2 regions of the Paenibacillus sp. CH40 genome follow, and region 2 is predicted to be linked to the other one. Evidence: riboswitches for the same ligand, from Rfam matches in the RefSeq annotation. Region 2 holds a riboswitch; the other holds the start of a gene.
What was found. Region 2 has a riboswitch for S-adenosylmethionine ahead of metA (homoserine O-acetyltransferase MetA). Riboswitches for the same ligand answer to the same signal wherever they lie in the genome.

Region 1 (6,377 bases), on a different contig from region 2:
GGTCAGTCCAAGGATCATAATCTGGGGATGTACCGCATTCAGATTTATGATGATCAGACGACGGGCATTCACTGGCAAATTCATAAAGGCGGCGGTTTTCATTACCATGAAGCGGAGCTGCGTAATGAGCCATTGCCTACGACGATTATCATTGGTGGCCCGCCTGCCCTGATTGCGTCCGCCATTGCTCCAGCACCGGAAAACTTGCCTGAGCTGCTGCTGGCTTCGCTTATTATGGGAGGCAAGCTGCCCATGACAGAAGACCCGCTTGGGGGTCACCGGATTCCAGCAGAAGCAGAATTTGCAATCAGCGGTTATGTGCCGCCTCATGAACGCCGTCCGGAAGGCCCGTTTGGTGATCATTTTGGATATTATTCATTACAGCATGATTTCCCTGTATTTCATGTCAAACATATGCATCACCGCAAGGATGCCATTTATCCGGCAACCATTGTAGGTAAGCCTCGGCAAGAAGACTACTATCTCGGTGAGTTTTTGCAACGTCTGCTGTCGCCTGCCTATCCGCTTGTGATGCCTTCCGTCAAGTCCCTGTGGGCGTATGCGGAAACGGGCGTACATGCGCTGGCAGCGGCAGTCGTACGTGAAAGCTACTCCCGTGAAGCGCTTGTATCCGGTTTTACTATTTTGGGTCAAGGTCAATTATCGTTGACCAAGTTCCTGATGCTGACGGATCGAGTAATTGATTTATCTGACTTTAACCTACTGCTGGAAACCATTCTGGAGCGATTTAATCCAGCAACGGATTTATTTATTTTCAATCACACGTCACACGATACGCTCGATTACACAGGCCGCAAGCTGAATCATGGTAGTAAGGCGATCCTGATGGGGATAGGTGAGCCTGTACGTGAATTGCCTCGTGCTTATGAGGGAGGCGATTTGCCGGGAATTCGTGAAATTAAGCCCTATTGCGGAGGATGCCTCGTCGTATCGGGTGCGTCCTTTGAGCAGGAGCCTGAGCTGGCGGCACGTGTTTTGGAGCGACTAGCAGCGGGTGAGCAAGAGTGGCCGCTCGTCTTCATTGTGGACGATGCCAAAGAAGTTGTTCGCTCTCAAGCCTCGTTCCTGTGGACGGTATTCACACGCTTTAACCCGGCTACGGATATGTACGCGGACAGCGAAGTGCGTTTGCATCATTTGAACTATAAGCTGCCGATTGTAGTGGATGCGCGTATGAAGCCGGGGTATCCGGATGAGGTGTTACCGCGTGAGGATATTGTTAAGCTTGTAGATCAACGATGGACGAGTTATTTCGCTTGACGCCCTAATGAAACCTACAGCCGGATTTTACATTTATAAGGAGGCGTAAGCATGATACGCAAGCTACTGGGTGAGCCGCCACGTGTGAACAAGGGCATCTTGCTGGATGCCATGAATAGCATGTCAGATATGTTGAACTTGCTGGAGCGGCAAATTCAGGCTGGTGGAGATCCGACCCACGATTTTCGGAAGGCGGATATTTTGACACGCGGTCTAATGTCATCTCTGGATGAACTGGAGCAGAGCCATCATGCTGCCGCCTTTTTCCGTATGAAAGTGAAAGCCGGATATGCTGAAGATATGAGCGAGGATGAAAAATCCGACTATGCATTGTATGTTTTCTTTTATAAAGATGGGTTTGTGAGGGTATTCTCCATTTTAGATAAGCTGGGCAACTGGCTAAATGATCTATGTGATTTAAAAACAGGGCAGTATAAAGCTCATTATTCGTATTTTACCGTGTTGCGGCAGCTCAAGTATCTCAAAATGCATCCTGTATTGACCGATAATTTAATTGATATCAAGGACACATACAACGATGCCATCAATCGGCTGCGTAAGCGTCGGAATACGGAGATACACTATATGAATACGGAAATGCAGGATGATCTCTGGCAACGACACCGAGCTTTGTATGGAAAAATCCAACTGGAGGACCTCGATCACCATTTGGAAGATTTGCAGCAGGGCTTGGAAATGGTGTGTCGATCGCTGTCAAACGCCTTTACTTATACTGCGAAACAATGGGAGAACCGGGCAGTACGCCCAAAAATATGATAGAAAATATCCTTTGACAAAGCTATGTAAACTATCTATACTGAAACCTAGTTTCAGAAAAATGCTTGAATTATATTTTTTTATATAAACTTAACGGACAGCTAAAGCTGGAGTTTAACATATTTTTCTTATCCAGAGAGGTGGAGGGACTGGCCCGATGAAGCCCGGCAACCCGTTCTTTCCCGGTGTAATACACTGGGAGGGAACATGATGGTGCTAATTCCTACAAAACCGCTAGAGTTATAGCGATTTTGGCAGATGAGAAAAGGTTCGCAAGGTGGGGCCCTTTTCATTCTGTGAAAGGGGCTCTTTTTTGTATAAATAAATAGCGATTTTATACAATCCTGAGAGATGACAACTGGTTAAAAGGGTAAGGAAGAAGTGAAGGGGGTCGCAGCACGTTGATAGAGCTTAAGCAGTTAACCAAGCATTATGGCAAAGGCAACCGACGCGTTAATGCGCTGTCTGGGTTGAATCTTTCTATAAAGCGTGGAGAAATATTCGGAGTGATTGGTCACTCCGGGGCGGGGAAAAGTACATTGATCCGCTGTATTAATTTATTGGAACGCCCTACTTCAGGTGAAGTATGGGTAGACGGGGTAAACCTCACCACTGTGAGTCAATCCCAGTTACAGAAGCAACGTCGAAAAATCGGAATGATTTTTCAGCATTTTAATTTGTTGTCTTCGGCGACGGTGTATGACAATATTGCATTTCCATTGCGGTTGGTAAACACTCCCAAGCAGAAGGTGGACATGAAGGTTCGTGAGCTGCTGGAACTGGTGGGTCTGGAAGAACACAGTGGAAAGTATCCGTCACAGCTCTCAGGTGGACAGAAACAGCGGGTAGGAATTGCAAGGGCGCTGGCTAGTGATCCTCATGTATTGCTGTGTGACGAAGCAACTTCTGCGCTTGATCCGCAGACGACGGGGTCTATCCTGAAATTGCTGCTGGATATTAATCAGCGCTTTAATTTAACCATCGTGCTGATTACACATGAAATGCATGTCATTCAAAGCATTTGTGATCGAGTTGGTGTCATTCATCAGGGCGACATCGTGGAGCAAGGTCCGGTAGCGGAAGTATTTTTGAAGCCGCAGCACCAGGTAACCAAGGACTTTATCCAACGGGAGTCAGAACATCCCGAGGAGCTGCAAGCAGCGATTGCGGCAGCAGGTGGCGGCGAGTCGGCGCAGGTGGTGCGTATCTCCTTCTTGGGCAGTAAAACATATGATGCGATTCTGTCGCGTACGGCTCGAAGTACTGGTGTTGATTTTGCGATCTTGCAGGGAACCATATCTACGATTAAAAATGTACCCTATGGACAGCTAATCGTTCGTTTTGAAGGAAATCATGAGGATATAGAGCATACGCTGCGCGAAGTGTCTGGGCAAGGACTTGATGTGGAGGTGATCGGACAATGAGCGAACTTGATTTTTCACAAGTGAGTTGGGAAGAGCTAGGGAATTCTACGCTGGAAACCCTTCAGATGCTCGGGGCATCCGCATTGTTCACCCTCGTTATTGGTTTGCCGCTTGGTATATTATTGTTTCTGGCGAGCCGCTCCTCGTTAACTCTGATGAAGGTGATATACATTGTATTATCATTCATCGTTAACATTTTGCGTTCCGTACCCTTTATCATTTTGATCGTTGCACTTATTCCTTTTACACGATCGCTGGTAGGTACCTCGACCGGGGTGTTGGGAACCATCCCACCATTGGTTATCGGGGCTGCCCCATTCTTCGCACGTCTTGTCGAAACGTCTCTGCGTGAAGTGGACAAGGGTGTCATTGAAGCCGCACAAGCGATGGGTGCCTCGACAGGACAAATTATCCGGCGTGTGCTGTTACGTGAGGCACTTCCGGGTCTGCTCGCTGCATTAACCATTACCGTCGTTACACTCGTATCCTACACGGCAATGTCCGGGATGATCGGGGGCGGTGGACTGGGTACACTGGCTATCAACTACGGCTATTATCGTTATGAAACGGCTGTCATGATCGTTGCGGTCGTGCTGATGGTTGTATTGGTACAATTGCTGCAAATGGCGGGAGATCGCCTCGTGCGGCATTATACTCGAAAATAGGGAAAACATATAGATATCCTTATTGATCAGGACGTCTGCTCCTGAATATTACAAATTATTGGAGGGGTAATAACATGAAGAAATGGGTATTGGCTGTACTAAGCTTGACATTAATTGCGGTGCTGGCGGCTTGCGGTACTAAGAGCACAACATCGGATACAAACAATGCGAACGAAAATACAGGCGGATCACCACGTGAAGTGGAGCTGAAAGTTGGAGCTTCTCCTGTGCCACATGCGGAAATTTTGGAAGCAATCAAGCCTCAGTTGGAAAAAGAAGGGGTTCGCCTCCAAGTCGTTCAGTTTAACGACTATGTACAGCCGAACGTTCAATTGTTTGACAAGCAGCTGGATGCTAACTTCTTTCAACATGTACCTTACTTGGATGTGATGAATAAAGAGCGCAAAATGGATTTGGTTTCTGTGGGCGCGGTTCACCTGGAGCCTTTCGGCATCTACTCCCAAAAATATAAAAAGCTTGATGAACTCCCAGATGGCGCAACTGTAGCCATTCCGAACGATGCGACAAACGGAGGCCGTGCTTTGCTGTTATTGGAGAAACAAGGTCTGATCAAGCTGAAAGACGCAAGCAACATTGAAGCTACGGTAAAAGATATTACTGAAAATAAGAAAAACCTGAAATTCAAGGAGCTGGAAGCGGCTATGCTGCCACGTCAGTTGCCTGAAGTGGATATTGCGTTGATCAACACGAACTACGCTTTGGAAGCGAAGCTGAACCCTACGAAGGATGCACTGGCACTGGAAGACAAGGATTCTCCTTATGCTAACGTTCTGGTAGCACGTCCTGATAATAAGGATTCTGAAGCGATTCAGAAGCTTCTTAAAGCTTTGCAATCTCCAGAAACTAAAAAATTCATTGAAGATAAATACCAAGGCGCAATTATCCCGGCATTTTAAGTAGGGAACGAGAACGCATTGCACGCAACCCCCAGATTCTCTTGAACAAGAGGACTGGGGGTTTCTTTTTGGATGGAGTTGTAGGGGAAGCTTAAATATTTTATACTTGGGGGTGACCGTTCTCTGTGAACAGGAGGAAAATTGTTGAGAGATAAAGTCGCATTCATAACGGGCAGTGCCAAAGGTTTAGGTAAAACGACCGCTCTGCGTCTGGCGGATGAAGGCTGTAATATTGCACTAAATTATGTGCATAGCCAAGCAGAAGCCGAAGCGCTTAAGCGGGTGATTGAGTCTAAGGGAGTACGCTGCCTGTCCTTACAAGGGGATATCTCTGTTCAGGAAGATATCACGAGGCTGATTGGTGAAGTACAGGATCGGCTAGGCGGAGTCGATATTATGGTGAACAATGCCGGACCGTTCATCCGGGAACGCCGTCTGTTTGCGGATTACAGTGTAGCTGAGATTCATGCCATGATACAAGGGAATCTGGTCGGTACCATGTTGCTGGATCATTTGGTATTGCCTCACATGCGTAGCCAGCAATGGGGACGTATTATTCATTTTGGCTTTGGTCATGCTGGAGAAGCAAGGGCTTGGCCTCATCGCGCCGTCTACGCAGCCGCTAAGGTGGGGCTGGTGTCTTTTACGAAGTCACTGGCTGTGGAGGAAGCTCCTAATGGCATTACGGTCAATATGATCTGTCCAGGGGATATTCGAGGAGCAAATAAGGAAATGTCAATTGCCGATGTCATCGGTATGCAGGATAAAGAGACACCGCGTGGACGTCCGGGGAGCGGAGAGGACATTGCGCGAGTGATCGCCTATTTGTGTGAGGAGCATTCGGATTTTATAACAGGTAATATTATGGATGTATCGGGAGGATTGGACCCCATTCGGCCAACCATATAAGCTTAAGTGATCCCTCAGACGCTGTAACACAAAAAAGAGTCTTGAGCTTCGTTACCGAAGTCAAGACTCTCATGATCATTATGCATCAAGCATTAGAATACTTGTACCACTTCTTGGACGCCGTCGACTTCTTCGAGAAGAGCACGTTCAATCCCTGCTTTCAGCGTGATCGTGGAACTTGGGCAACTGCCGCAAGCGCCTACCAGCTTCAGCTTAACGATGCCGTCTTCAACGTCAACCAGCTCAACGTCGCCACCATCGCGTTGCAGGAACGGACGGAGCTTATCCAGTACATCAGCTACTTCATCATACATTTGAACGCTTTGTGTTTCGCTCATTAGAATTCAACTCCTTTCCTATACCTTTATTATTATATTACAAAGCGGGCCAAATTAAAATGCCCG
Region 2 (6,377 bases):
AGTTAATATTTCGTCCGATGACGAAGGTTTTAATGGGATCGGGGTGCATGCGATTCATGACTTTATTCGCCGCGTGACCTATTTTTTCTACCTCGTCTGATTCGAACAAAGCAACGGTATCCTCTAAATTCAGGCGTTCGCCGCGTAGGGCTTTATCTAAAATATGGTCGATTACACTCATGGTGTATCCTCCTTCGCTGTCACAGGGCGACGAAATGAACGACAGGACTTATGAACGAGAATGCTTTCACAAACCTGCGTTCGAACCCTGCCGTAATGTATGTTCATGACTGGCCTTGTATGTTGTCTGTGCTATTTAGCATAGTAAAACCTAATGATAATACTAACATATCTTTAGGTAAGGAACCATACTTATTCCCGCTTCTTTCTGCTTTCCACCTAGGAAAACAAGCTTATCTCAACATTGCGTATAGCCAAGAAATAACAAAACAAGACTGAAAGTACCTTTTTTCACACTGTCCTTCATGTCATTCTTATAGAAAACAGCAAGCCTCCTGAAATACTGGAAACTTGCTGTTTAGTACTGTGCATATTTGCTCCCGGCGTGAAAACGACAAAGATGCTGCGGATGTGCTAACGCTCTAGCGCTCTAGCGCAGCGCCTCATCCAGATCACTGATCAGGTCGTCAATGTCCTCCAAACCTACGGAGAAACGAAGTAGTCCATCCGTAATCCCGCGCTCCAATCGTACACTATGGGGCATAGCCGCATGTGACATCATCGCCGGATACGACAAGATGCTTTCCACAGCTCCCAGACTCACCGCTACAATTGGAATACGTACGCGACTGAGGACTTCTTTTGCACGCTCACCAGAACCCACATCAAACGATATCACTGCACCATAACCGCTGGATTGACGTTCATGAACTTCACGCCCTGGATGATTTTCCAGACCCGGGTAGTATACTGCCTCAATGTCGTTGCGCTCGTTCAGCCAGTTAGCGAGCTTGGCTGCACTCTTTTCGCTGTGAGCCATACGAGCCTCCAGTGTCTTCATACCGCGCATGAGCAACCATGACTCCTGCGGAGCCAGTACGGTACCCAGTCCATTTTGGAGCTGCTTGATTTGTCTCCCAAGCGATTCGGTACGCGCTACCGCAAGTCCTGCCAGCACATCGCTGTGTCCGCCCAGAAACTTGGTCGCACTGTGCAATACAATATCGACTCCCTGCTCAATCGGACGTTGATAATAAGGTGTCATAAAAGTATTATCCAATAAAGTTAAAAGTCCGTTGTCCTGTGCCCAAGAGGTTATTCCTGCTACATCGGTAATTTTGAGTGTCGGATTGGACGGGGTTTCCATATATACAGCCCTTGTATTCTCCTGCAACGCCTCTTTCACAAGGTTGAAGTCCGTCATGTCGACGAAGGTCGTTTCGATATTCATCCGTTTCAAAATGGAGGTCAACAGTCGATATGTTCCCCCATATACATCCTCGGAAACAATGACATGATCTCCAGCGGATAAGAGCATAAATGTAGTGGAGATGGCCGCCATACCTGACGCAAAGGCAAAGCCGCACGCCCCGCCTTCTAATAAAGCGATATAATCCTCCAAAGCTTGTCGTGTCGGATTACCTGAACGGCTATAGTCATGCTGGGGAGGATTAAAAATATCATGATGGTGAAAGGTAGAAGCTTGATAGATCGGGACGCTCGAGGCCCCCGTAACGCTGTCAATTTCAGAACCAAAATGCAGCAGCTTAGTAGCGAACTTCCGCTCTTTGTTCAAATCCTGCCCGATCCTCCTCGCATCCTCTATCATTGCAGCTCTCCTCCTTCTACTTCTTGACGTGCCGCTTCCAACGCCGAACGCAAATCTTCAATGAGGTCGTCTGTATGCTCAATGCCTACGGAGAAACGCAACAGCCTGTCATCTACCCCAACTGCATCTCGAATTTCTGCTGGTATGTCCGCATGTGTCTGCACCGCGGGATAGGTCATTAGCGACTCAACACCGCCGAGACTTTCCGCAAACGCAATGAGCTTAATGTGACGAAGCAAAGGTTCCACATAACGAGCATCCTTTACTTTAAAGGAGAAGATACCTGTATTTCCGCTGGATTGTTTATTTTGAATCTCACGACCTGGGTGGCCTTCGATAGCTGGATAGAATACTTCTGCCACCGCCGGATGCGTCAGTAAATAGTTAGACAGCACTGTTGCATTATGCTCATGTCGGTCCATACGCAGCGCTAACGTCTTCATCCCCTTCATCAACTGATAGCAGTCACTCGGGGAAAGCACGGCCCCTATGGAATTGTGCAGAAAGGAAATTTCAGCTGATAGCTCTTTGCCTTTGGTTACGATTAACCCTGCCAGCACATCGTTGTGTCCGCCCAAATACTTGGTTGCGCTATGTACCACAATATCCGCGCCGAGTTCCAATGGCCGCTGGAAGTATGGTGTTAGCAGCGTATTATCTACAATGGTAAGCAACTGATGTTGTGATGCCCATTCAGCCACCGCTCGAATATCAGTAATCATCATTAACGGATTTGTAGGTGTTTCTATGAATACAGCTTTGGTATTCGGTCGACATGACTGTTCGAGTGCTTCAAGATCGTTCGTATCCACATAACTGGCTGTTACACCAAATTTAGATAAAATACGCTCCAGCAAACGATATGTCCCGCCATACAGATCCAGCGATACTATGAGATGATCTCCCTGTCCAAACAATGCAAATACCGTTTGCAGCGCCGCCATACCTGAGCTGCATGCAAAGCCTGCATCACCAGATTCAAGTGCAGCAGAAGCCTCTTCCAGTACCTTTCGCGTGGGATTGATCGTCCGAATATAATCAAATCCTGTGCTTTGACCCAGACGGGGATGGCGGAACGCCGTAGATTGGTAAATCGGGTAATTAACAGCCCCGGTTACTGGCTCCTCTACTGAACCGATTTGTGCCAATCTACTTTCGATTTTCCACTGTTTCTCACTCATATGAATCCTCCTGTTAACTTCCATAGTGGGTGCTATAACCAATCTGCAAAAATGGATGTCAAAGACTATACTGCTGCGCTACTGCAAGGTGGTACTGTACAAGGGTAAAGTACAAGCCCCTTTTTTAAATCTGGGGCCCGATATCGTAAGGTGTCTCTTGGTATACATAATAGTTCAGCCAATTCGAGAATAATAAATTGGCATGCGCCCGCCAGATTGAGGGCGGTGTGCGCTCAGGATCATCATTAGGAAAATAATTTTTGGGAACTTCAATATCCATTCCTTTGGCCACATCGCGGTCGTATTCCCATTTCAATGAAAGCGGGTCATATTCAGAATGCCCAGTTACAAAAATTTGTTTACCGTCAAGCGTGGCTACGAGGTACACTCCAGCTTCCTCGGATTCGGATAAAACTTCTAATTCGGCGATATGATCAATATCTTCCCGCCGAACCTCCGTATGTCTGGAGTGAGGGGCATAAAACAGTTCATCAAAGCCGCGTAGCAATTTTACTTTAGGTTTAATCACGGTGTGTGGAAATACGCCAAAGCATTTGTAGTCGAGCCCGTATTTCGGGACATTGAAATGATGGTATAAACCTGCCTGTGAGGCCCAACAAATGTGCATGGTCGAAGTTACATTCGTTTTCGTCCATTCAAAAATTTGCCGGATCTCCTCCCAGTAGTTCACATCCTCAAACTCAAGCTGTTCAACCGGAGCTCCTGTAATGACCATGCCGTCAAAACGACTGTTCTTAATCTCGTCAAACGTTTTATAGAACATATTCAAATATTCTTGCGATGTATTTTTGGATACATGAGACTTCATGTGCACCAGCGTGACGTCCACTTGCAGCGGCGTATTGCCGACCAGGCGCAATAGTTGGGTTTCCGTCGTTTCCTTCGTAGGCATCAAATTCAAAATGGCGATGCGCAACGGACGAATATCCTGATGATAAGCCAAGCTTTCATCCATTACGAAAATATTTTCGCCCTCCAGCACTTCCTTGGCAGGTAGTGTATCTGGAATTTTAATCGGCATGTAAACTCACTCCTTGTTCGGTAAGTTTTGCGAAAATCGTCCTGCTGAGATGCCGGGCATATAATAAAAAGACCTTTCTCTGGTTAGAGAAAGGTCATATTTGTATCCATATGCGCCTCTCTCATCTGTCAGGGCAACGCTCTTTGTACAAAGCGCGCGTCCTGCAAGAATTAGCACCGTGCGATTAAAATCGCCGGTTGCCGGGTATCATCGGGCTAGTCCCTCCACCTGCTCTTGATAAGATTTCGCTATATTCATTTTGGGTTCACAAAGTTCTTGTTGTTCACTTTAATGCATCGGCTGGGCTTCGTCAAGATGGGACTTTTAAATTTGTGCCCTGCAATCACATTTTGTCTACCTTTTCCATAGGTTAAATCATATCCCTCCTTTCGCTGAAGCTCTTGCCACTACTGTCGATTTAGCCCATGATTTTGCGCTTGAAAGGCCGTAGGCCGAGCGTTATACTATACAAGTGCTATTAGGCAAAAATATGGAGCAGTAGTGCAGACTTTGAGTGTTTCCTGCGATACTGTGGCAATCAAAAAAAGAACATTTGAGAGGTGAATCCGGAATGGAAGGCGACCCGAGTCCGAATAGGCGGCGATCCCTGAACAACAGCATAGGAATGACTTCAGCTTGCCGAAAGACGGGACGCCAGGCTCTGTATGCTCCAAAAGCCTCCGGCTTTTGATGAGAATGCACGCTTACCCGCACCGGCTAACTGGCTAACTGAGTTCATTCCTTATGCTTAAGGTAAACGTATTTCCGTTACGACGGAGCATAAGGAGTGACATATATGAAAATCCGTTTGGTCAACAACGGGGTTTTTACCCCTGTCGAAGAAATTGAAATGGCGCTTACTGCACCGGCAGAAGGTTTTTATTGGATTGATGCTGATGTCGATGATTTGGCAGTGCTCCAACCTTTATTTTCCATGCATGATCTTGCAGTAGAAGACTGTTTGAGTGAAGAAGAACAGCGTCCGAAGATCGAAATTTATGAAAGCCATTATTTTATCGTTGTAAATAGCATTCGTTTTGATGATGAAGAAATATTTTTGCGAGCTTTGAACATTTTTCTCGGCCGCCATTTTATCATTACGGTGACCAAGCAGAAAATCAATGAGCTTCGTACCCTCAAGCCTATGCTGTGGGAGCAAGAAGTCAGCCAGCCTGACCGCTTTATGTATCTGTTGGTCGACTTGATTGTTGACAACTATTTTCTGGTTGGTGACCGGATTGAGGTCCGCATTGAAAAGCTGGAAGAAGATATTCTAATGCATACGAAAAAGTCGCATTTGAACGAAATCATCGGCTTACGAAGTGAGATTCTGTGGCTGAAAAAAGTGCTGGGTCCGCAAAAGGAAGTCATCAATACCCTGAACAAACGGGATTTGCGACTCATCGACGATCAATTGCAAAAATATTTCAGCGACATTTATGAAAATGCTGTGAAAATTTCGGAGACTTTTGAAACTTACCGCGATTTGATGGGTAACCTTCGAGAAGCTTACCAATCCAGTATCGCCAATCGTGCCAATGAAATTATGCGTGTGTTTACGGCAATAACGACCGTATTTATGCCATTGACGGTCATTACCGGAATATATGGGATGAACTTCGATAATATGCCTGAACTTCATACACGTTATGGCTATTTTGTCGTCATTGGTATTATGGTGGCACTAGGTGTCAGTATGTTCTGTATTTTCCGCAAGAAAGACTGGGTTTAAAAAGAAAAGGGGAAAAAGTACGGAGTTGGATACCTATTTCGATTTTCAAGCTTGATCATAAAAAGCAGCAGCCGTGTCCTATGAGGAACTGGCTGCTGCTTTTTAGTCTGTTGGACCCTGAATGTACTTAATACTTTAGCTTTATCTAATCAGTTCTATATTATCCAACATGTCGGTCGGGTACCTGCTGATGGCGAAACCGTATACGGATCAGACGCAGACGCTCATAAATTTGATCCAATCCTGTTTCTGTCGCCTTTTCTTCCCCATACACTTTCAGCATGACAGGCTTGAGTAGCGTATCCCCCAACTCTTCATAAGCAGACCAGATGGCTGCCTGCTCCTCCTCAGATACATTCACCAATTCCTTGCGGATCAGCTTCTCCATATCAATACCATCCCTGTCCAAATGCTCCACAACTTCAATCATTTCTCTACGATGCAAACCTGTCTTCATCCCGATATGCTCCAGTGAAAGACCGTCCGAAATGCCTTCGATAATCGTTCTAGTTAGGCTGAACTTATTCAGCTCCTGCCTGTAATGGTTCTCTTTTTGCTTGTATAGCCATGACAAAAAAACTTCTTCTTCCAGCGTCTCTGTTACCCAGTTCAACGGAAATGGCGTGGTCCGGT

Region 1: linked by a shared signal. The riboswitch ahead of NLX73_RS16330 (methionine ABC transporter ATP-binding protein) and the one ahead of metA (homoserine O-acetyltransferase MetA) in region 2 are both predicted to bind S-adenosylmethionine.

Annotation. Positions count from the first base shown of each region.
Region 1 is NZ_JANAVQ010000005.1:91,335-97,711, forward strand. It holds gene NLX73_RS16320 (UbiD family decarboxylase) at 1-1,281, shown strand, start outside; gene NLX73_RS16325 (Cthe_2314 family HEPN domain-containing protein) at 1,333-2,058, shown strand; SAM riboswitch class I at 2,184-2,323, shown strand; gene NLX73_RS16330 (methionine ABC transporter ATP-binding protein) at 2,460-3,482, shown strand; gene NLX73_RS16335 (methionine ABC transporter permease) at 3,479-4,147, shown strand; gene NLX73_RS16340 (MetQ/NlpA family ABC transporter substrate-binding protein) at 4,222-5,064, shown strand; gene NLX73_RS16345 (SDR family oxidoreductase) at 5,209-5,973, shown strand; gene NLX73_RS16350 (NifU family protein) at 6,066-6,311, opposite strand.
Region 2 is NZ_JANAVQ010000004.1:61,692-68,068, forward strand. It holds gene mqnC (cyclic dehypoxanthinyl futalosine synthase) at 1-181, opposite strand, end outside; gene NLX73_RS13480 (aminotransferase class I/II-fold pyridoxal phosphate-dependent enzyme) at 611-1,789, opposite strand; gene NLX73_RS13485 (PLP-dependent transferase) at 1,786-2,970, opposite strand; gene metA (homoserine O-acetyltransferase MetA) at 3,095-4,012, opposite strand; SAM riboswitch class I at 4,131-4,256, opposite strand; gene corA (magnesium/cobalt transporter CorA) at 4,809-5,744, shown strand; gene NLX73_RS13500 (HRDC domain-containing protein) at 5,905-6,377, opposite strand, start outside.